Regions from separate parts of the Ensifer sp. ENS09 genome, predicted to be linked through region 1. Evidence: riboswitches for the same ligand, from Rfam matches in the RefSeq annotation. Region 1 holds a riboswitch; each other region holds the start of a gene.
The links. A riboswitch is a leader RNA that binds a small molecule or an ion and turns the genes downstream of it on or off. The one in region 1 is predicted to bind cobalamin.

Region 1 (6,751 bases):
GTGGCCGGTGTTGCCGCCCTGCGGCACGATCGCCGTGCGGGTGGCGCTCGCAAGCTTCATGATGCGCGAGACCTCGTCGACGGAGCCCGGACGCAGCACCATCGGCGTCGTGCCACGGTAAAGTCCACGCGATTCGACGAGATAACGCGCCTTGTCCGGTTCGGCCGTCAACACGTTGGCGCTTCCGACGATGTCGGCGAAGGAGGCGATGAATTCGGGAGAGGGAAGGGTGCTCATGGGCCTCACTTCGCATTGCGCCTGCGCGCGCTATCGGATCGGTCGATCTGAGGATGGGATCCTCGGTTCCTGGTCGGCGGCGATCATAACCGCAATGGGTGCCGTTCGGTGAGGGCGGGTGCGCGGAAAATGCCGCACGCCATCTTACCCTCGTGGTGCGGCTGCCCGCTGCAACCGATCGATGATGGCTTCCCCCAGCCCGTCCGAAGGGATGGCCCCGAAGGCGATGGTCTCTGCGCCGCTGGCATCCGCCCGTTTCATGTAGTCGAAGAGATTGGCGGCGGCTTCGCGCAGATTGCCGGTCGGGCTGAGGTCGAGAACGATGGCCGCCTGTTCCTCGCCGGCAATCCGATTGCCGCCGAAACGGATCAAGGCTTCGCCGGCATGCACCTCGGTGGCATCGAGCCGCACGGCAGCGCCGGGCGCATAGTGCGAGGCAAGCATGCCCGGCGCCTCGATCGTCGCTCCCGCCGTCTCCGGCCGGATCACCGGACGGCCGAGCAGGCGTTCGATCTCGGCAGCATCGAGGCCACCCGGCCGAAGCAGCCGGATCTCGTCGCCATCGACCTTGATGATCGTCGATTCAAGGCCGATCTGGGCCTGGCCGGCGTCGAGGATCAGCTTCAGTTTTCCACCGAGATCGGCCTCGACATGGGCCGCACTGGTCGGGCTGATCTTGCCTGAAGTATTGGCGCTGGGCGCAGCCAATGGCCGTCCGAAGCGGGCGATGACCCGGCGCGAGAAACCGTCGGGCATGCGGATGCCGAGCGTGTCGAGGCCGGCGGACGCCAGCGCATGAACCGTGCTGTCGGCGCGCTGCCGAAGGATCAGCGTCAGCGGGCCGGGCCAGAAGGCTTCGGCCAGCTGCCGGGAAACCGGATCGAAGTGCACATGGGCTTCGGCCATCGCCATGTCGGAGACATGCGAGATCAACGGATTGAAGCGCGGGCGCCCCTTCATCTCGTAGATGCGGCTGATCGCATCAGGGTTGGTGGCGTCGGCGGCAAGGCCGTAGACGGTCTCGGTCGGAATGGCGACCGGTTCGCCTTCGGCAAGAACGGCGCAGGCACGCGCGATCGCGCGGTCCGGTTCCCTATCCGTATCGATGATCTCAGCCATGCCGTTTCCTTTCCGACGCTTCCTTAACGGACGCACCGGAAAAACAGAACGATTTTCTTTGAAGCAACCGGTTCGGCTCAGAGGCTGCGGATGATGCGGCGCAACGCGTCATCTTTGGCGCCGAGCATCAGCACGTTTTTCAGTGCGACCTTGGGATCGTCGGTGCGAAACAGCAGACCGTTGTCACGAAAATTGCGGTTGATGACCATTTGGCCGGCTTCCGCGCCCGGTTCGATGGCAACGGCGAAATACATGCGCGAATAGCCGGGCTGGATGCCTTCGAAAAAATGCGTCTCGTGGCCGAGGTCGCAGTAGAAGTTGGCGAAGTAGAAGGACCAGGTGATGTCCTTGGAGGGAGTAACCGGCGTGCGCGCCGCCGTCACGTGACAGTAGCCGAGATGCGGCCGGCCGACGAGCGTGCGGTGGAAGATCATCTTCGGGAACTGGATCGAGGTGTGAAACCCGTTGATCCGCTTATGGGTCGTGTCGCCGGCGGTGTTGAGCTTCTTGCCCGTCCTGTCCGCAACTTCCTCATAGCTCAGGTAGCGCCGTTCGCTCGGCACCCATTGCCTGCGATTGATCCGGCCCGTGCGCAGGAATTCGGTATGAACCGCCGTCTTCGGCGGGATTGTCGGCGGCGCCTCGGCTGCCGCGTCGTAGTATCTCAACTTTGCCATGATCGTCAGCGCGCCATCTGCCTGCCTGCAGGACCTCTCTCGTCTGCCGGCTAGGCTAGCGGCTCATGGTTAATGAATGATTGCCTTCTGGCTGCATCATGAGCGTTCCCCATCCGATGGGATGTCGCAAACGGGCGAAGCTTTCCCGCGTCTGCGCCGCCCGCGCCGCAAAAGGCGGCAAATGCCCAAGACGTGGGCTATCTATATGTTTGTAGTGTAAAAATTCTAAGACAGGCGCCGTTGATGGCGGTTTTTCCCGTGTCGTCATTCTGGAATTGGATGTCGCTATCCGGCAGCTGCCAGGGCGGTTTCCGCGATTACATATCTTTACTCAAGGTGCCGTCTTCGAAGAGAAGTCGGAGAATTGGGAAGCCGGTCAAATCCCGGCGCTGCCCCCGCAACGGTGGTGGAGCGAAAGCCTCGGCAAAGGCCACTGGACGGTTCGTCCGGGAAGGCGCCGGGCTGGTCCGAAGGGACGGCTCCTGAGCCCGGAAACCAGCCTTGACGGACATAACCGTAACGGGTTGCGGCGGGCAGCCGGATCGGAGCCGACAACGCATGGGCGTGCGCTCGTGCGGGTTCCTGTCCTGCCTCTCCAAGACATGGCGCATGAGGACAGGACATGGAAACCAGAAACGATATGCTTCGAAAGCTGAAGGGCCGGCGCGACGGCTACAGCCTCGATCGGGCCTTTTATATCGATCCCGACTACTATCGGCAGGATCTGGAAAACATCTGGTACAAGGATTGGCTGTTCATCGGCCATGACTGCGAGATCCCGCGGGCCGGCAATTATTTCACCGTCCAGGTCGGCGACTACCCCGTTGTCATCACCCGCGATCGCCAGGGTGCCATCCGGGCATTGCACAACTCTTGCCGCCATCGCGGCTCGCGCGTCTGCACGCAACAGAAGGGCTCCTCGGCCAAGCTCGTCTGTCCCTATCACCAGTGGACGTACGAGCTCGACGGCTCGCTGCTCTTCGCCCGGCAGATGGGCGAGGATTTCGACAAGGCAGCCCACAGCCTGAAGCCGATCCATTGCGAAACGGTCGGCGGCTACATCTTCATCAACTTGTCGGAAAAGCCGATGGATTTCACGGCGTTCCGTGAGATGGCCTTGCCCTATCTCGCGCCGCACCGGCTCGGCGAAACCAAGGTCGCGTTCGAAAGCACTATCGTCGAGAAGGGCAACTGGAAGCTCGTCTGGGAAAACAACCGCGAATGCTACCATTGCGCCGCCAATCACCCGGAACTCTGCCGCACCTATCCGGAAGCCCCGACCGCGACCGGTGTGCAGGGCGCCAAGGATGATCCCGTGATCGCCGAACATTGGGCGAAATGCGAGGCCGAAGGCTTGCCGAGCGAATTCAGGATGTCGCCGACCGGCCAGTTCCGCGCCGCCCGCATGCCGCTCGTCGACAATGCCGAAAGCTACACCATGTCGGGCGCGCGCGCCGTCAGGCGGGCTCTGTCGGCCGATGTTTCCCAGAGCCAGATCGGCACGCTTCTGATGTTCCACTACCCGACCACCTGGAACCATGTGCTCGCCGACCACGCCATCACCTTCCGTGTGCTGCCGCTCGGGCCTGAACTTACCCAAGTGACGACGAAGTGGCTGGTCAACAAGGATGCGGTCGAAGGCGTCGATTACAATCTCGAGGAACTGACGCATGTCTGGACCGAGACCAACGATCAGGATCGCCAGATCGTCGAAGAAAATGCCTTTGGCATCCGCTCGCCGGCCTATGAGCCCGGCCCGTATTCGCCCGAGCACGAAGGCGGCGTGATGCAGTTCGTCGAGTGGTACTGCAAGTTCATGGAGCAGCGCCTTGCTGGCGACGCGGCTCCGCTTTCAAGGGTCGCCTGACATGCAGATGGCCCCTTCGTTTCACCATTTCGACGCGCTGCATGTCTGGATCGATCGGCAGCAGATGCTCGAATGCACATCGGCTGTCGTCGAGACCGCCGATGTCATGACCTTCACCTTCCGGGCCGAAAAGCCCGCCTGGTTCCGCTATCTCCCCGGGCAATTCGTAACGCTCGAACTGCCGGTCGCCGACGAGCCGGTCATGCGGACCTACACGCTGTCGTCGACGCCATCGCGGCCGCTTTCAATCGCGGTCACGGTGAAGGCGCAGGCCGACAGCATCGGCACCCGCTGGATGTTCGAGCATCTGAAGCCGGGCATGAAGCTCCGCGCCTTCGGTCCGCTCGGCGATTTCAGCTTCGTGCGCCATCCGGGCGACAAGTATCTGTTCATCTCGGCCGGCTCCGGCATCACGCCGATGATGTCGATGACGCGCTGGATGGCGGATTGCGTGCCCGAGACGGATGTGACCTTCATCTCCTGCGCGCGTCGTCCGGACGATCTGCTGTTCCGTTCGGAACTGGAAGTCCTGGCCACGCAGATGTCCGGGCTCAACCTCGGCTTCATCGTCGAGGGGCATGAGGCGCGCCACGGCTGGCACGGATTGCGCGGCCGCATCGACGGCGCCAAGCTGCCGCTGCTTGCGCCCGATTTCATGGACCGCACCGTCTTCTGCTGCGGCCCCGAACCCTTCATGCGCGGCGTGCGCGAGATGCTGAAATCGGCCGGTTTCGACATGGGCCGCTATCACGAGGAGAGCTTCCAGCCGGCGGCGGCACCCGCCGCGGAAGAGATCGCCGTGCGCGCCGGTGCCGGTGACGAGGGCGAGATCCAGGCGGCCAAGGTCGCCTTCACCATGAGCGGCAAGGAGGTCGAGGCCAAGCCCGGCCAGACGATCCTGCAGGCGGCGCGCGCCAACGGGGTGCGCATCGGCGCTGCCTGCGAAGGCGGCATCTGCGGCACCTGCCGGGTGATGAAGGTCGCGGGCGAGGTCGAGATGAACCACAATGGCGGCATTCTCGACGACGAGATCGACGAAGGCTACATCCTCGCCTGTTGCTCGCGACCACTTGGCGACGTCCAGATCGAAGCCTGAGGGCGGCGATGCATGTCGCGAGAAGTGCGTCGCGGTTTTGCAGCAGCGACGTGCATAAAGGATGAGAGCTTAAAGCCTGGCGCGAGATCCTTTTTCACGCGACAGGCTTATGGCGCGTTGCAGGGGATCGGATTGGCCGAAACGCTTGCCGGGGCGTCGGTGCCGGTCGCCGTTTTCGGGCATGTGCCCTGGGCGGCTTCATTGCCGGCAATCGCCACCTGCAGGGCGCGCTCCTGGCGGGCGAAATCGATCGAGCCGGTCACCATCATGTCGACGCCGCTGCCGGCGCCGCTCGCAGCGTCGGCGCGGCTGACAAGCAGCGGCTCGCTAAACATTGCGGTCGCCCGTGCGACCGCCTGCATGCCCGTTCCCCGCTCGGCTTGGGCGACGAGCATCAGCGGTAGCGGCTTTTCCGGCAGCAAGGCGCCTTGTGCCCAGATCGCTTTCAGCGCCTGCGGCGACATCGCCGCCACATTGACGTCGATGTCGTCAAGCGTTCCCGGCACGCGGTAGGGGCAGCGGCGCTTTCCGCAGTTGATGCCCGAGGAGAACTGCCACAGCGCGTAACTGTCCCAGTTGCCCATCGGGAAGACCTGGCGGATATCCGGCTTGTAGCGGGCGTACCAGAGCGGCAGACGCGACAGCAGCCGGTGCTTGGCCCGGTGCGCGGCGATGTATTTAGCGGTGATGTGGTTGGTGTAGAGGATCGGGTAGCGCCCGGTCCGGGTCTTGATGTGCCCGGCGAAGATGGCGGCGTCCTCAAGCGACATGTACTTGTCCGGATCGATGCCTTCGAGATCGAGCACCATCAGTTCGTCGTCGCGCGGATCGGCGTAGTCGAGGAAATGGTTCGCCTGGTCAACGGGATTGCCCGGACGGGCGAGGTGGTAGGCACCCCACAGCAGTCCGTGCGAGCGGGCAATCATCCGGCGGGTCTGGTAGAGTTCGCGGCTGACGGCGTATTTGCGCCACATGGTCTTGCAGTGGTTGAAGGTGTCGCCGTTGTGGTCGCCGGTGCAGGAGAAGCTTTCGGGCAGGCCGTCGGAGGCCTTGGCGATGAAACCGGAAATGCGCTTGTCGCCAAGCATCGTTTCCCAGTCGATACTGTTCATCTCATAGGCGTCGACAATGATGGCGTTCGATTTGGTCTTCCAGGGCTCCAGTTCACCGGCGCGTGCGATCGCCGCCGCGAAAGCCAGACCGATGAAGGTCGCGAGGCGCAGAATCATCCCTGTCGTGGAGATACACCGCTTTGCCATTCTCTGAGATTGCCGACAGTATCGTTAACGCATCGTAAATCCCAGCCCCCGAGCGGACTGTGCGGGAGCGGCGCGCGAATGTATACCGACCTGCGGCTGTATATAAGTGATTGCTTTCATGGTCGCGACAGGTAGTCGATGATGCGGCAAAGCGCGCCACGGCAACGGGTGTCGGCCGCGCGAGCTGATCCCAAAGGACGCGGAAGATGGAACAAAACCGGTGACTTATGCGTTATCGGTCGATTTCGGATTTCCCGGCTGAGGGACATCCCCGGATCGGCCTCGGTCGGGGTGAAATCATGGAAAAGGTTGAAATGTCGCGGCAACCCGAAGCCGGGGGCGCGCAACATGCTTTCGGTGATGGAGGGATTTGATGAAGAATGTGCTGAAGTCCGGGATGGGCCGGTGGTTTTCCGTGGCTGTTGCGGCGGCCGTGCTGGTGACGTCGGCTGCCCCGTCGCAGGCCTTCACGCCGACCCCGCCGCGGGTCGAGCGG
Region 2 (6,751 bases), on a different contig from region 1:
TGGACTGGGTCAAACAAGCCAGCGAGCTACCGGGCGAAAAAATGTAAAGCGTCGCCGCAGCGCGAAGCCGCCGCCGCCCGGAATGGCCAGGCGTGGCTTGCCTCCTCACAGGCGGCACCTCAATCGGCGGTGCCCACCATGAGGACCTGCATGACTGCGGTCATTGCAGGGTCGGTGCCGGCGGCATAGTCGGCAAAGCTCGTCGAGCGCGGGATGTCCGGCTGAAGCGGGCCTGCCGGAACGTCATAGGCGTAATTCAAGAGGAAACAGGTCCTGATCTCCGACAGGCTGCATCCGTGCTCCCAGTCGTGATAGGCCGTCGAATAGCGGATAGTGATCTTCGAGTTCGGCAAAACCGTGCGGCCGCCTTCACCCCAGAACTGCAGCCGGTCTCCCATCGGCTCGCCGACAAGAACTGTGCGCGTGCCGCCGAAATGCCTCAGGCGCGCCGCCGTGCTGATCGCGGCCGAAAACGTGTTTGCGCTGGTCAGCACGAACAGCCGTCCGTCAGGCGGCAGGATGGCCGGGAGCCTTTGCGAGAAATCGGCGGTCAATTCGTAGTTGCCGCCATTGTTGAACCGCAGATCGACGACTGCATTGCGTATGGGCTTTTTCTCCGCTTCATCCAGCATCTGGGCGAGCCCCTGCGACAGGCTCTCCGGCGTGGCATCCCTGATGCGGTTGATCTGGACATAGAGCAGATCGGGCAAGGGGTAGTGGTGCCAATAATTGGCGTCGGGGCGCGTGAGATAGGCCGGCAGCGTGACGTCGTCGAGCACGTGCCGCCACGCGGCGTCGCGATCGGTCTGCGACAGGGGACTGAAATCGCGGCGCGGCCAGACATGGGCGTTTAACGGTTCCGGCGCGCCGGGCGTGGCAAGAAGAGGGATCTGCGCGACGTTTCCATCCTTAAGACGGATGAGATAGGCGCTTTCCTGCGAGCTGTCGGCAAGGCCGGCGGCATGGAGGAGTTCCGGCGAAATTGCGATATTGGGGACGAATTCCCTGGCGAGATTGGCGGGTCCGCCGAAATGGGGCCGCAGCGCATCGACAAAGGCCTCCGTCGTCCGTCCATTCACCTCAAGGATCTCTCCGCCCAGAAGGTGCGATTGGTCGCCTGTCGCTGCGATCACGAACAGGCCTTCGGCAAACCAGCCGAGGCGGATCGGAACCGCATTGAAACTGTGGCCGCCGACAAGCCCGACGACACTGGTGGGCCCATTGTCGGCGAGCGCGACCGCCTTTGCAGCCGCCATCGCCAGACCGGCGCGGTCGAGATCGCCGGCCCGTTGTTCGATCGCATCAAGGGAGCCCGTAAACGCCGCCTGGGCGGCCGGCGAGAAGCTTCGGTCAACCTCGATCAGGCGCCGCAGATGGGCAAGGTCCTGCCTGTTGCGTTCCAGTCGCGAAGCTGCGGCCGGAAAGTCGCTCCGGGGATAGGTCTTCAGTGTTGGGTAGAGAATGACGGCAAGCGGCGCGACCACCAGGAGAAGCACGGCGGCCAACGTGATCGATGCAATCCGAACGCCGCGTCGCCGCCAAAACCTCTTGCCGCTCGGTGCCGGACCGTCCTTGCGGTTTTGCGTCTCGTTTCCCATCGATTGCCGCCCCCATCGGCGCGCCTCTTAGAAGCGCGATCCATCCCCACATTCGGCGCTCCCTGCCGGGCCGGCGGCATCCCTTCAGCATTGCCGCGATCCCTGTTCGGGGGCGCGCGGCAATGACGCAGGTCTGGCGATCGGCCAGACAAGACGTAGGAACGGTGGCTCGACAATTCCATGCTCGCCGCCGCGGAAAATCAGGAGGCCGGTTCGGTCCCGTATTCGTCGTGCCGCCGGTTCCAGACGTAGGGTTCTGTCTGCGGCCATCCCGCGGGAGAGGCTTCCCATGTTTCCTGGCGACCGTAGGGCGTCAGATCCAGATAGGTCCACATGCTGCCGAGGTACTCGACGCCGCGCGCACCGTTGAAATAGGTGCGGTAGATATGATCGCCCTCCCTGAGGAAGACGCTGACGCCATGGCGCTCGCTGGTCCTTGTCGGGTCATCCGGATCGGCGACCGTGGCTCCCATGTCGTGGTTGAAGTCGCTCGCCATGGAAGAGTACCAAACCGGGTGCTGCCACTGCATCCGGGCCTGGTATTTCTGCAGCGTCTCCAGCGGCGCACGCGAAATCAGCACGATGGACGTATCGCGTGCATTGAGATGCGCCGGATGGGTCATCGCGTCCACGACCCAGGAGCAGCCGTCGCAGCCCGCCTTCCATCCGGGCGCGAACATGAAGTGATAGACGATCAGTTGCCGCCGTCCGTCGAAGAGGTCGGCGAGGCTTACCGTGCCTTCAGGCCCCTCGAACGAATAGTCCTTGTCGATCCTGACCATCGGCAAGCGCCGGCGCTCGGCACTCACTTCATCGCGTGCGCGGGTGAGTGCCTTCTCTCTGGCAATCTGTTGTTCGAGTGCGGCTTGCCACTCGTCCATTGAAACGATCTTAGGCAGCATTCTCAATCATCTCCCTTTTGGGCGGTTTGCTTGAGGTGTCGGTGCAAGGCTGAACTCCGATCGACGGCATCCAGCCACCAGGCTCGGTTGGAGTGCTCGCGAAAGCTCGCAAACCGGTCTCATCGGCGCCGTCTCCGTTGCGTCCGGTTTCAATATGTTGTGAAAACATAACATGTCAAGCGAGCAGGACGAAGATCTGGTTTTCAAGGCATTGGCTCACCCGCGCAGGCGGTCGATGCTCGATCGTCTCAAGGGCGAGGCGCAGACCACGGGCATGCTCTGCGCGACCTTTTCAGACATGGATCGCTGCACCGTGATGCAGCATCTGAAGGTGCTGGAGGACGCCGACTTGATCATCGTCAGGCGGGCAGGACGCGAGCGCTGGAACTATCTCAATGCGCTGCCGATCAAGCACATTCACGACCGCTGGATCAGCGACTATGCCGCCCATGTCGTGACTATTCTCGACAGGCTGAAGGCTGATCTCGAAAGGTAAGTCTGAAGATGGCGTGAATTACGGATCGCTTAAACAGTGTTCATTTGTGTATAGTTTTCGACAATCGCCAATGTTCTCCCTATTTGAGGGGAGTGATGTTTAGTGAAATTACGAGACGCGAAAGAATATCTACCTTTCTTGGCAGGTGGTTTTGAAAGCGCCGCTTTCATGCTTGCGCTCCACTCGTTCGTTGAGTAGGGAATTCTCGTCGGTTTCCGAAAGGAAATAACAGGGAATTCGCCGCGGCTCGCCGCGAAACGAAACTGCCCCCGCAACTGTAGGCGGCCAGTCCTCTCTCGAAAATGCCACTGGGCGATGGTCCGGGAAGGCCGAGAGGGAGCCAAGACCCGTCAGTCAGGAGACCTACCGACACCTGTAACTGAACAAGCCGGGCGGGGTGTCCGGGGAGGTTGTCGATGTCGTTGGTCGCGCCACAAGTGCCGGCTGTCGATGTTCTCTTGAACATCGGTTCGATCATTGCGTCCTGGCTCGTCCCCTCCGATCCGCGCGATCAACAGATCGGAGACAATGTGCCATGACCGCTTCGTGTTTCCTGCTTGCCGCCTCTGGCTTCGCCTTCTTCGCCACCGCCGCTGCTGCCGAACCCACCGCCTATCCGCTGACCCTGGACAATTGCGGCGAGACGATCACCTTCGACAAGGCACCGGCGACTTCGGCGACCGTCGGGCAGGCGGCAACCGAGGTTCTCTATTCGCTCGGCCTCGGCGACAAGGTTACGGGCACGTCGGTCTGGTTCAATGACGTGCTGCCGGAATTTGCCGAGGTCAATGCCAAGGTTCCGCGCCTGGCGGACAACGACCCGAGCTTTGAAAGCGTCGTCGCCAAGAAGCCGGGGCTCGTCGCCGTGCAGTTCGTCTGGCACGTCGGCCCCGAAGGGATCGTTGCGACCCGAACCCAGTTCCACGAAGTGGGAATTCCGACCTATGTCCTTCCGGCCGACTGCGTCGCCAAGGACAACTCGGTGGGTGTGGACGGCACGCGAAGCGCGCTCTTCTCGACTGACAGCATCCATCAGGGCGTGCGTGAACTCGCGCAGATCTTCGATGTTCAAGACAAAGGCGAAGCATTCGTCGCAGAACTCGCCAAGCGTGAGGCCGACGCCATCGAGCAGGCCAAGGCGCTCAATTTGAAGGATGTGTCTGCGGCCTTCTGGTTCTCCAGCGCGGAGATGGACATCGATCCCTATGTGGCAGGTCGGAAGGGAGCGCCTGCCTACATGATGGATAAGCTCGGCATCCGCAACGTGGTCGGCTCGGACGAAGAATGGCCGGTCGTCGGTTGGGAAACGATCGCCAAGGCCAACCCCACCATGATCGTCATCGCCAAGATGGATCGCCGGCGCTTTCCGGCCGACGACTACCTGAAGAAGATCGAGTTCCTGAAGACCGATCCGGTTGCCAGCCAGATGGACGCGGTGAAGAACAACCGCATCGTCGTCATGGATGCGCACGCGATGGACGCCACGATCAGAACGGTCGCCGGCATCGAAGTTCTCTCGGCTGCGCTTAAGGATTTCGGGTTGGCGAAGTGAAGACCAGCCTCTCGCGGCGCGTCCCTGCTTCCCGGCTTGGCCGGGCAGCCACGGGGACATTGGCTCTGTTTGCCGCCGTTCTTGCCGGAACCTGCATCGGCGAAACGCCGATACCCGTCTTGACCGTTCTCCAGACCTTGGCGAACAAGATTTTCGGCGCGACCTATGGGCTCGATCCCATCGATGTCGGGATCATCTGGAACTACCGCCTGCCGCGGGCGATCGTTGCCGCCTGCTGCGGGGCGGGCCTCGCGGTTTCGGGCCTGGTGCTCCAGTCCCTCCTGCGCAACGCCCTGGCGGATCCCTACCTTCTCGGCATTTCCGCCGGCGCCTCGACCGGCGCAGTGGCCGTCACCGTCGCCGGCCTCGGGGCCGGCGCGGTCTCCATGTCGCTCGGCGCCTTTGTCGGCGCCGTGACGGCTTTCCTCATGGTGGCGATCCTCGCCCGTGCCGCCGGTGGCGGGGTCACCCTGCGCGGAACGGGGCAGATCGTGCTTGCCGGCATCGCCGGATCGCAACTGTTCAACGCACTGACCTCTTTCATCATCACCAAGTCGGCCAATGCGGAGCAGGCGCGGGGCATCATGTTCTGGCTGCTCGGCAACCTCAGCGGTGCGCGGTGGCCGGACGTCTGGCTGGCCGTGCCCGTGGCCCTTGTCGGGCTCGGGGCCTGCATCTGGTACGCCCGTGCGCTCGACGCTTTTTCCTTCGGGGCGGAATCCGCCGCGTCGCTCGGCGTACCCGTGCGCGTCGTCCAGATGGTGCTGATCGGCCTTACCGCGCTGGTGACGGCCGTGATGGTCAGCATTGTCGGCTCCATCGGCTTCGTCGGGCTCGTGATACCGCATGCGGCCCGGTTCCTGGTTGGCGTGCGCCACGGGCGGCTCGGCCCGGCAACCGCTCTCATCGGGGCGGTCTTTCTGATCGCCGCGGATATCCTGTCGCGGACGATCGTTCCTGGCCAGGTGCTGCCGATCGGCGTGATCACCGCCCTGGTTGGGGCACCGGCCTTTGCCCTGATCCTTATCCGCGGGAGGCGCCGATCATGATCCTGGAAGCACGCGATCTCGGCTGGTCCGTCCGCGGCAAGGCGATCGTTTCCCATGTCGATCTGACCGTGCGGCAGGGAGAGACACTCGGCCTTGTCGGCCCCAACGGCTCCGGCAAATCGACCTTGATGCGGCTGCTGGCCGGCATCGTCCGGTCGACCTCGGGCGGGGTGCGGATCAACGGGCAGATGCTGCACGCCATGCCGCGCCGCCAGGCTGCCCAATTGATCGCCTTCCTCGAGCAGCAAGCCGAGACGACGGAAGCGATCTCGGTTCGCGATGCGGTCGAACTTGGCCGCACGCCCTGGCTCACGCCGCTGCAGCCCTGGTCGGCCGAAGACGACCGGATCGTCAGGCAAGCGCTCGACGATACCGATATGGCGGGCTTCGAAAACCGTTCGTGGGCAACACTTTCCGGCGGGGAACGCCAGCGGGTTCACCTGGCGCGTGCCTTGGCGCAACAGCCGCAGGTCCTGTTGCTCGACGAGCCGACAAATCACCTGGATATCCAGCACCAGCTTTCGATCCTGAGGCTGGTGGCTGACCTGCCGATAACCTCCGTGGTCGCCTTGCACGATCTCAACCAGGCCTTCGGCTGCGACCGCGTCGGCATGATGTCCGCCGGCCGGCTGGTGGCGCTGGGGCCGCCGCGTGAAGTCCTGACCGTCGAACGGATCGCCGCCGTCTTCGGTGTTCGTGCGAGCATCGTCGTCGACCCCGAGGACGGAACCTCCATCTTCCGCTTTCATTCAGCCTAGCAAGGATTTACATGCGCGCGCTTTTCCTCGGATTGTCCCTGTTTCTCACCGCTTTCCAGTTCGCCCAAGCCGAAATGCACGAGGTGAAGATGCTCAACCGTAACGCTTCGGGACCGATGGTCTATGAGCCTGACTTCCTCCAGGTCGCCCCCGGCGACACGGTGAAATTCATCGCAGCCACCAGCGGCCACAACGCGGCGACGGTCGACGGCATGGTTCCCGAAGGTACCGCTGGTTTCAAGGGCGGGATCAACGAGGAGATCGAGGTCACGCTCGACGCGGAAGGGTTTTACGGGATCAAGTGTTCGCCCCATTTCGCGATGGGAATGGTTATGGTGATCCGTGTCGGCGATGCGAAGGTCGATGCAAGATTTGCGGCGGCCAAGGTTCCGGCGC
Region 3 (6,751 bases), on a different contig from region 1:
CTATTGGGAGATCGCCACGATCCTCGGCATTTCCGAGCGCACCGTGCGCTTCTTCATGACCAATGCGCGGCGCAAGCTGAATGTCGTTTCCAACACCCAGGCCGTGGCACAGGCCGTACGACACGCGCTGATCCCCACCGTTTGACACCCGACAACACTCCTCCACCGAAACCCCTCGAAATCTAGTGGCAAATATCGCGCATTTGAACTGTCGCTACTGACAGTTACGCAACCGCCGCGAGCCTGACAGCATCGCCCCATCCCCAAACTCGGATGGAGAAAACGATGATCAGGATCCTGAACGGAAAGACCCGCGCACAACACCCGGCGGCCGTCGACGACATGTTCCGGTTACGCAAGCGCGTCTTCCACGACTTCCTGAAATGGGACGTCCAGACGGAAGGCGAGTGGGAAATCGACAACTACGACCAGGCAAACCCGCTCTACGTGCTGTCCTACGCCCCGGATGGCCGCCTGCGTGGATCGCTGAGGCTGCTCCCGACGCTCGGTCCGAACATGCTGGACGACACCTTCCCGATCCTGCTCGGCGACAATCCTGAAATCCGTAGCGCCTCGGTCTGGGAATCCAGCCGCTTCTGCATCGAGCCGGAGATTTCGCAGGACCGCGCTTCGAACCAGGTGACGGTCGCGGCTGCCGAACTCATGTGCGGCGTCGGTGAGCTTGGCCTTGCTTCCGGCATCAGCCATATCGTCACAGTCACGGACGTGTTCCTCGAGCGCATGTTCCGCCGCATGGGATGCCCGGGCGAGCGCATCGCCGAACCGCATCGCATCGGCTCGGTCTTCGCGGTTGCCGTTGCATGGGAAGTGACCCCGGATCTGCTTTCACGGATGAAAGCGGTCGCTGCGATCGAAGGCACCGTTCTCGACCGCCCGATGTCGCTGGAAACCGCCCGCGCCGCGTAAGCGCGTCCGTCGATCGGCACTGTTAACGCAAACCGTCGCTTGTCGTTGCACGATCACCGACAAGCTCTATGATGGAAGGCGAAACAGGAATGCCGCTGGCAGCCACCCGCAGAAGTTGGCGCCGACCTGGCAACAGGAAGAGACTTACGCCCCGTGTTCACGCGCCTGAAACACGTCGCTGCGGCCCTTGTGCCTTTGGTTCTGATCGGTGCCGGTCCGTCACTGGCATCGACGGCCTGCGACCGACTGAACGCCCGGCTCGCGCAACTGCCTGACTACGTCGCCAGCAATGCCGATGCGCGCGACTATGCAAGCGCAATCTCACGGCAGAACATCGAACTGCGGCGGGCGAAGAACGACCGCCGCCGCGCCGGTTGCGGTGGCGGCAACGCCACCGGCTACGACGGCGGCGACCCCGACACCTGCGGCGGGCTCAACGGTCTTATTGCCGAGATGGAAGACAATCTGCGCATGCTGAAATCCGAGCGCGAGCAGATCGTCGCCGGCGGCAGCGACGACAGCCGGCGCCGCATCCTCGCAGCACTTGAGATCAACGGTTGCTATGGCGACCGCGAGGAGTTCGCAAGCGTCGAACAGGACGTGCCGGAAAGCCACCGCAACATCGTTGCCGACCTGCCGCCGGACGACGCCTACGGCCCGATGCTCGGACACGACGAAGACGGCTACGCGCCGCAGGAGCGCTACTATAGCGGCACGCTCAGGACCATGTGCGTGCGCACCTGCGACGGCGCCTTCTTCCCGATCTCTTCGGATGCGACGCCGGCCGATTTCCCACGCGATGAACAGGCCTGCCGGGCCCGCTGCCCTGGGGCTGAGACGGAGCTCTATTTCCACGACCTCAACACGGAAGAGAGCGACAAGATGGTCTCGGCCGTGACCGGCCGTCCCTATACCGAAATGCCCAACGCCTTTGCCTATCGCACCCGCGCCGTCGGCAAGCCCGGCCAGTGCGGCTGCCAGATACCGCAGACCGCCGCAACCACGCCGAAGACGACAGGAACGAAGATCGGCGACGACCAGTCGTCGATCATCGTCATCGAGACGAAGAAGCCGGAAGCGGCGGGCGAGACCGCCAAGGTGCCGGCCGAAGAGCGGCCCTATGATCCGTCGAAGAACAAGGTGCGCGTCGTCGGCCCCACCTACCTGCCGCAGGAAGAAACTGCGATCGACCTCAAGCACCCGAAGGGACCGGCCTATCAGCCGGTCCAGAATTGATCGGGCGAGGCCTTACGCCTTCTCCTTGCTGCATCCCCATCCTTCTTCGAAAACCAGGTCCTCGAGCGGAAGGCGCTGGCGCCAGCCCTTCACGGCGAGTTCCGGCTGCTGATAGAGGCGGTCGACATAGCCGAGGCAGAGCCAGGCGACGATCTCGATATGGTCGGGGATGCCGAGGATCGCCTTGATCTCGGCCTCGTGGAAGATGCTGACCCAGCCGACACCCACCCCTTCGGCGCGCGCCGCAAGCCAGAGGTTCTGCACGGCGCAGACGGTGGAATAGACGTCCATCTGCGGATTGTGGGTACGCCCGAGCACGACAGTGCCGCCGCGCGTGCGGTCGCAGGTGACGCAGATGCTAAGCGGCGCCTTGCGAATGCCTTCGAGCTTCAACGCGCGATACTTTCCCTGCTGTTCCGCCTCGAACATCAACGCGGCCTCGTCATTGGCGCGGCGAAACGCCTGCCAGACCCGCTCGCGCGTTTCTTCCGCCCGCACCAGCACGAAGTTCCAGGGTTGCATGAAGCCCACGGACGGGGCGCTGTGTGCCGCGGCCAGCAGGCGTCTGATCAGATCATCCGACAATGGCTCGGGCAGGAATTCATCGCGCACGTCACGACGTGTCTCGATGGCACGGTAGACGGCCTCCCGCTCTTGCAGCGAAAAGGCACCGGCAGCCGCAAGGCCGCCCTTCGGTTCAGTCAGCATCGTTCGATCCCCAACAATGCGAAAACCTCCCGCCGTCCACGCGGGGTTCGGTCTATCTCGCCAGGCCGGTCTTCTGACTTCGGTTCAACCGATCGCCTCACCTTCCCAGATCGATTGAAGATCCAGTGGCAAAACCTTGAATCAATTCAAGGCTCTTTTAGACGCGATCGTCCCCTTCACAGCGTTGGGCACGTTCCGGAATATCGACCGGATTCCCGATTCTCCCGCTTTCGCGGGCACCTGACCACGGCACTAAGTGCACAGGGAATTGAGAAAGACAAGCGGCGCCAACCCGGCGAAACCGGACGCGCCGCTCTCCACCTGCTTCTTTCTGCCTCGCCTCAGAGCGGAGCGACCGGATGCGGCGAGCCGTCGTAGGCGCCCCAGATCGACTGGTCGAAGCAGATCACCGATCCGGTCATCAGCCCGGATTCGGCCGACGACAGGTATGCGCAGGCACGCGCCACCTCGGCCGGATCGACGAGCCGGCCGAAAGGCTGGCTGGCCGCCGCCTTTTCGAGCCAATCGGCAGCCGCACCGTGAAACTCGCGCTGTATGCGGTCTTCGCCTTCGGACGCCATCCAGCCGATATTCAGCCCGTTGACGCGGATGCGGTTGCGCAGCAGCGCATAGGCCGTGTTCTTGGTTAGCGTTTCGAGCGCGCCTTTCGACGAGCAATAGGCGGCGATGAAAGGCTGGCCGGCCATCGCCGACATCGAGCCGATGTTGACGATCGTGCCTTCGGTCTTCTCGCGCCGCATGACTTTCACCGCTTCCTGCATCAGGAAGAACGGTGCGCGCACGTTGATCGCGAACATGCGGTCGAAGAGTTCGGGCGTGGTATCGAGGATGGTGCCACGGTCGGTGATGGCTGCGGCGTTGACCAACGCATCGACCCGGCCGAATTCGGCGTCGCAAGCGGCGACCACCTTGCGGGCGTCGTCCACCTTCTCCAGATCGGCTTCGACATAGACGACTTTCGCGCCATGTGCCTTGCCGATCTGCTCGGCCTTCGCCCGTCCCTTGGCGGCGTTGCGCCCGCAAATGACGATACCCTTGGTGCCACGCTCGGCGAAAAGGCCAGCAATCGTCGCGCCCAGCCCCTGCGTACCACCGGTGACGATGGCGATCTTGCCCTGTAATTGTCCACTCATCGAATTCCTCCCTCGGAAATGATCGTTTGAAACGGCTGCGGCTCCCGAGCGAAACACGCCGGGAGCCTGTCAAATGGTAGCTCGCGCGTCAGCTCAGCTTGCGCTTCGCCTGCGCCTCAAGCACCGCAAGAAACTCCTCCTCGCCCGTTCCCGCAGTGAGCGCCTCGCGCATCAATTGCGCCTGCGTCTTCGGCGCCAGCCCACCGATTGGCGGGTCTCGGTCGAGATTGGTCGGGAACGAGTAGCCTTCGGCACAGGAGGCGACGGCATTGGCCGCTTCCGCCTGCGACAGCTTGCCGTTTGCCAGCAAGGCCCGCAAGGCCGGATAGAGCGTCGCGCTCATCGTCAGTCGGTCGACGGTTTCCATGGCGCGACCGAAGGCCGAAGACACCTGCAGCAGGTTGGCGACGCGGCGGATATCCCGGGAGCGGTTGGTGCCGGCGGCATGGAAGAGCGCTGGGTTGAAGAAGACAACGTCACCCTTTTCGAGCGGGAGCTGCACGTGGTTTGCGTCGAAATAGGCGCGGAACTCCGGCCGGTTGAGTGCCAGATAGCCCGGCACATAGGTCTGGCTATAGGGGAGGAATAGCGTCGGCCCGCTTTCGAGCGGCATGTCGCAATGGGCAACCGCGCCCTGCAGCGTCAGCACCGGCGAAAGCTTGTGGACATGCGCCGGATACTGCTCGATCACGGCCGCGGTCTGGAAGCCGAGGTGATAGTCCCGGTGCGCCGATTGCGCAGCACCGCCCGGGTTGACCCGGTTGACCTGCGCCGTCATCTGGTAGTTCGGCCCGAGCCAGGCCTCGCTGACGAGCGCGATGACGGCGTTGCTGTAATAGGCGGCGAAATTCTCCGGTGCGTTCAGGCAGTGCTTTTCCAGCGAATTCCAGATGCGGTCGTTGGCGCCGGGCTTGGCGAAGTGATCGCCACCGCCGCTGTTGCTGCGATGTTGCTGTTCGATGATGGCGTCGAAGACCCCGCTTGCGACGTCGATTGCCGCCGTATCGGCATAGGCGCGCTTGAAGACCGCCACGCCGGGGCCCGTCGCCAGCGCCTCGTAGATTTCCGCCAGAACCGAACGCCGCGCCGCGCCATCGCCGCACGCCGCAATCAGCGCGGCGCTGTCATAGATCAGGACGTTCTTTTCGCAGCCGGAGGCATGGGGGTAGTCGGACAGATTGGTCTGGCGTTCGACTTCCGCCCGGAACGCCTCGAGATCGCAGGCCTCCTCGGTGAGCCAGACACGGTCGATCCGCTGGCGCGCTTTGTTGTCGGTCTTCATCGCGTTTCCTCCTCTGGAACATGCTGATGAACACGACTATAGGCGGCGGCAAAACATGATATAGAGCAAGAATCCATCAAAAATTCATCAGGAGCGCGCAACGATGGCCCATCCGTTTCTGGTCAAGGACATCGCCTTTCAGGCCGGGCTCAGCACCGCGACAGTCGATCGTGTGCTCAACGAGCGGCCGGGCGTGCGCCGCCAGACGGAGGCCCGGGTTCGCGCAGCCATCGAGGAACTGGAAAAGCAGCAGGCCGGCCTCGACATCCAGGGGCGCAAGTTCGCGATCGATATCGTCATGGAGTCACCGCAGCGCTTTACCAATGCGGTGCGGCGCGCCTTCGAGAGCGAGGCGCTGACCTTCGCGCCCACCGTCTTTCGCTGCCGGTTTCACTTTGCCGAGACGATGCGCCCGCAGGAAATCGTGCAACTGCTCGACCGGATCCGGCTGCGCGGAACCGACGGGTTGGTGCTGAAGGCGCCAGACGTGCCCGAGATCGTCGCCGCCGTCGCCCGCTTCGAGATGGGCGGCACGCCTGTCGTGACGCTGGTAACCGACCTGCCCCATTCGCAGCGGACGGCCTATGCCGGCGCCGACAACCGGGCAGCGGGCGAAACGGCCGCCTACCTTCTCGGCGAGCGCTTTTGCGGCGCGCCGGCAACCGTGCTGGTGACCCTTTCGAGCGGCCGTTTTCGAGGTGAGGAGGAGCGAGAGATCGGCTTTCGCCGGGTGCTGCGCGAGCGCTATCCGGCAACCCGGATCGTCGAGATCAGCGAAGGCCACGGCCGCGACAGTGAAACCGGGCTCCTGGCCCATGCAGCGCTTTCGGCCAATCCCGACATCAACGCGGCCTATTCGATCGGCGGCGGCAACCGCTCCGTGCTTGCGGCCTTCGAGCGCCTCGAACGCTCCTGCGTGCTCTATATCGCCCATGATCTAGACGAGGACAATCTGGCGCTGCTTCGCGAACGGCGCATTCACTTCGTGCTGCATCATGACCTCAGGACCGACGCACGCACCGCCTTTCGCACGATGATGCTGCGGCCCGGCGCCCAGGCGCCGGCGCTCGGGCCCCAACTTTCCGCCGTGGTGGTGATCACGCCCTATAATGTTCCGGAATAGAGCTTCCGCCGATCGGCGGGTAACGTTCAGGCCGCCGACTGGCCGTCGTTCTTCTCGGCCGGCAACACCATGTCGTCGGCCGTCTCGAAACGATTGCGGCCGCGCCGCTTGGCGAGATAGAGCGCTTCGTCCGCAGCCAGCAGCAACTGGCGCGCCGTCTGTCCGTGCCGCGGTGCAAAGGCAATGCCGGCGCTGCCGCCGACGACGAGCATCTGGCCGTTGAAGGCGACCGGCGTCTGCGCGTCGGCAATCAGGCCGGCCGTCAGGCTGCGGGCCTCGGCCTCGCTGCAATCGCCGAGAATGACCGCAAATTCGTCACCT

Region 2: linked by a shared signal. The riboswitch ahead of IB267_RS15605 (ABC transporter substrate-binding protein) and the one ahead of IB267_RS11040 (aromatic ring-hydroxylating dioxygenase subunit alpha) in region 1 are both predicted to bind cobalamin.
Region 3: linked by a shared signal. The riboswitch ahead of bluB (5,6-dimethylbenzimidazole synthase) and the one ahead of IB267_RS11040 (aromatic ring-hydroxylating dioxygenase subunit alpha) in region 1 are both predicted to bind cobalamin.

What each region holds. Positions count from the first base shown of each region.
Region 1 covers NZ_JACVBP010000002.1:582,643-589,393, reverse strand. Annotated here, with positions in the region: gene IB267_RS11055 (FAD-binding oxidoreductase) at 1-237, opposite strand, end outside; gene IB267_RS11050 (L-threonylcarbamoyladenylate synthase) at 382-1,356, opposite strand; gene IB267_RS11045 (DUF6656 family protein) at 1,434-2,033, opposite strand; cobalamin riboswitch at 2,351-2,552, shown strand; gene IB267_RS11040 (aromatic ring-hydroxylating dioxygenase subunit alpha) at 2,656-3,900, shown strand; gene IB267_RS11035 (hybrid-cluster NAD(P)-dependent oxidoreductase) at 3,902-4,996, shown strand; partial or broken gene IB267_RS11030 (glycoside hydrolase family 25 protein) at 5,218-6,255, opposite strand; gene IB267_RS11025 (BA14K family protein) at 6,629-6,751, shown strand, end outside.
Region 2 covers NZ_JACVBP010000003.1:121,641-128,391, forward strand. Annotated here, with positions in the region: gene IB267_RS15585 (DUF1801 domain-containing protein) at 1-47, shown strand, start outside; gene IB267_RS15590 (S41 family peptidase) at 120-1,598, opposite strand; gene IB267_RS15595 (DUF899 domain-containing protein) at 1,799-2,500, opposite strand; gene IB267_RS15600 (helix-turn-helix transcriptional regulator) at 2,673-2,996, shown strand; cobalamin riboswitch at 3,189-3,382, shown strand; gene IB267_RS15605 (ABC transporter substrate-binding protein) at 3,532-4,548, shown strand; gene IB267_RS15610 (iron ABC transporter permease) at 4,545-5,597, shown strand; gene IB267_RS15615 (ABC transporter ATP-binding protein) at 5,594-6,355, shown strand; gene IB267_RS15620 (pseudoazurin) at 6,367-6,751, shown strand, end outside.
Region 3 covers NZ_JACVBP010000001.1:499,095-505,845, forward strand. Annotated here, with positions in the region: gene IB267_RS02480 (LuxR family transcriptional regulator) at 1-145, shown strand, start outside; gene IB267_RS02485 (acyl-homoserine-lactone synthase) at 286-927, shown strand; gene IB267_RS02490 (DUF2865 domain-containing protein) at 1,081-2,163, shown strand; gene bluB (5,6-dimethylbenzimidazole synthase) at 2,176-2,871, opposite strand; cobalamin riboswitch at 2,917-3,130, opposite strand; gene IB267_RS02500 (SDR family oxidoreductase) at 3,213-4,025, opposite strand; gene IB267_RS02505 (phytanoyl-CoA dioxygenase family protein) at 4,114-5,307, opposite strand; gene IB267_RS02510 (LacI family DNA-binding transcriptional regulator) at 5,411-6,430, shown strand; gene IB267_RS02515 (diguanylate cyclase domain-containing protein) at 6,457-6,751, opposite strand, start outside.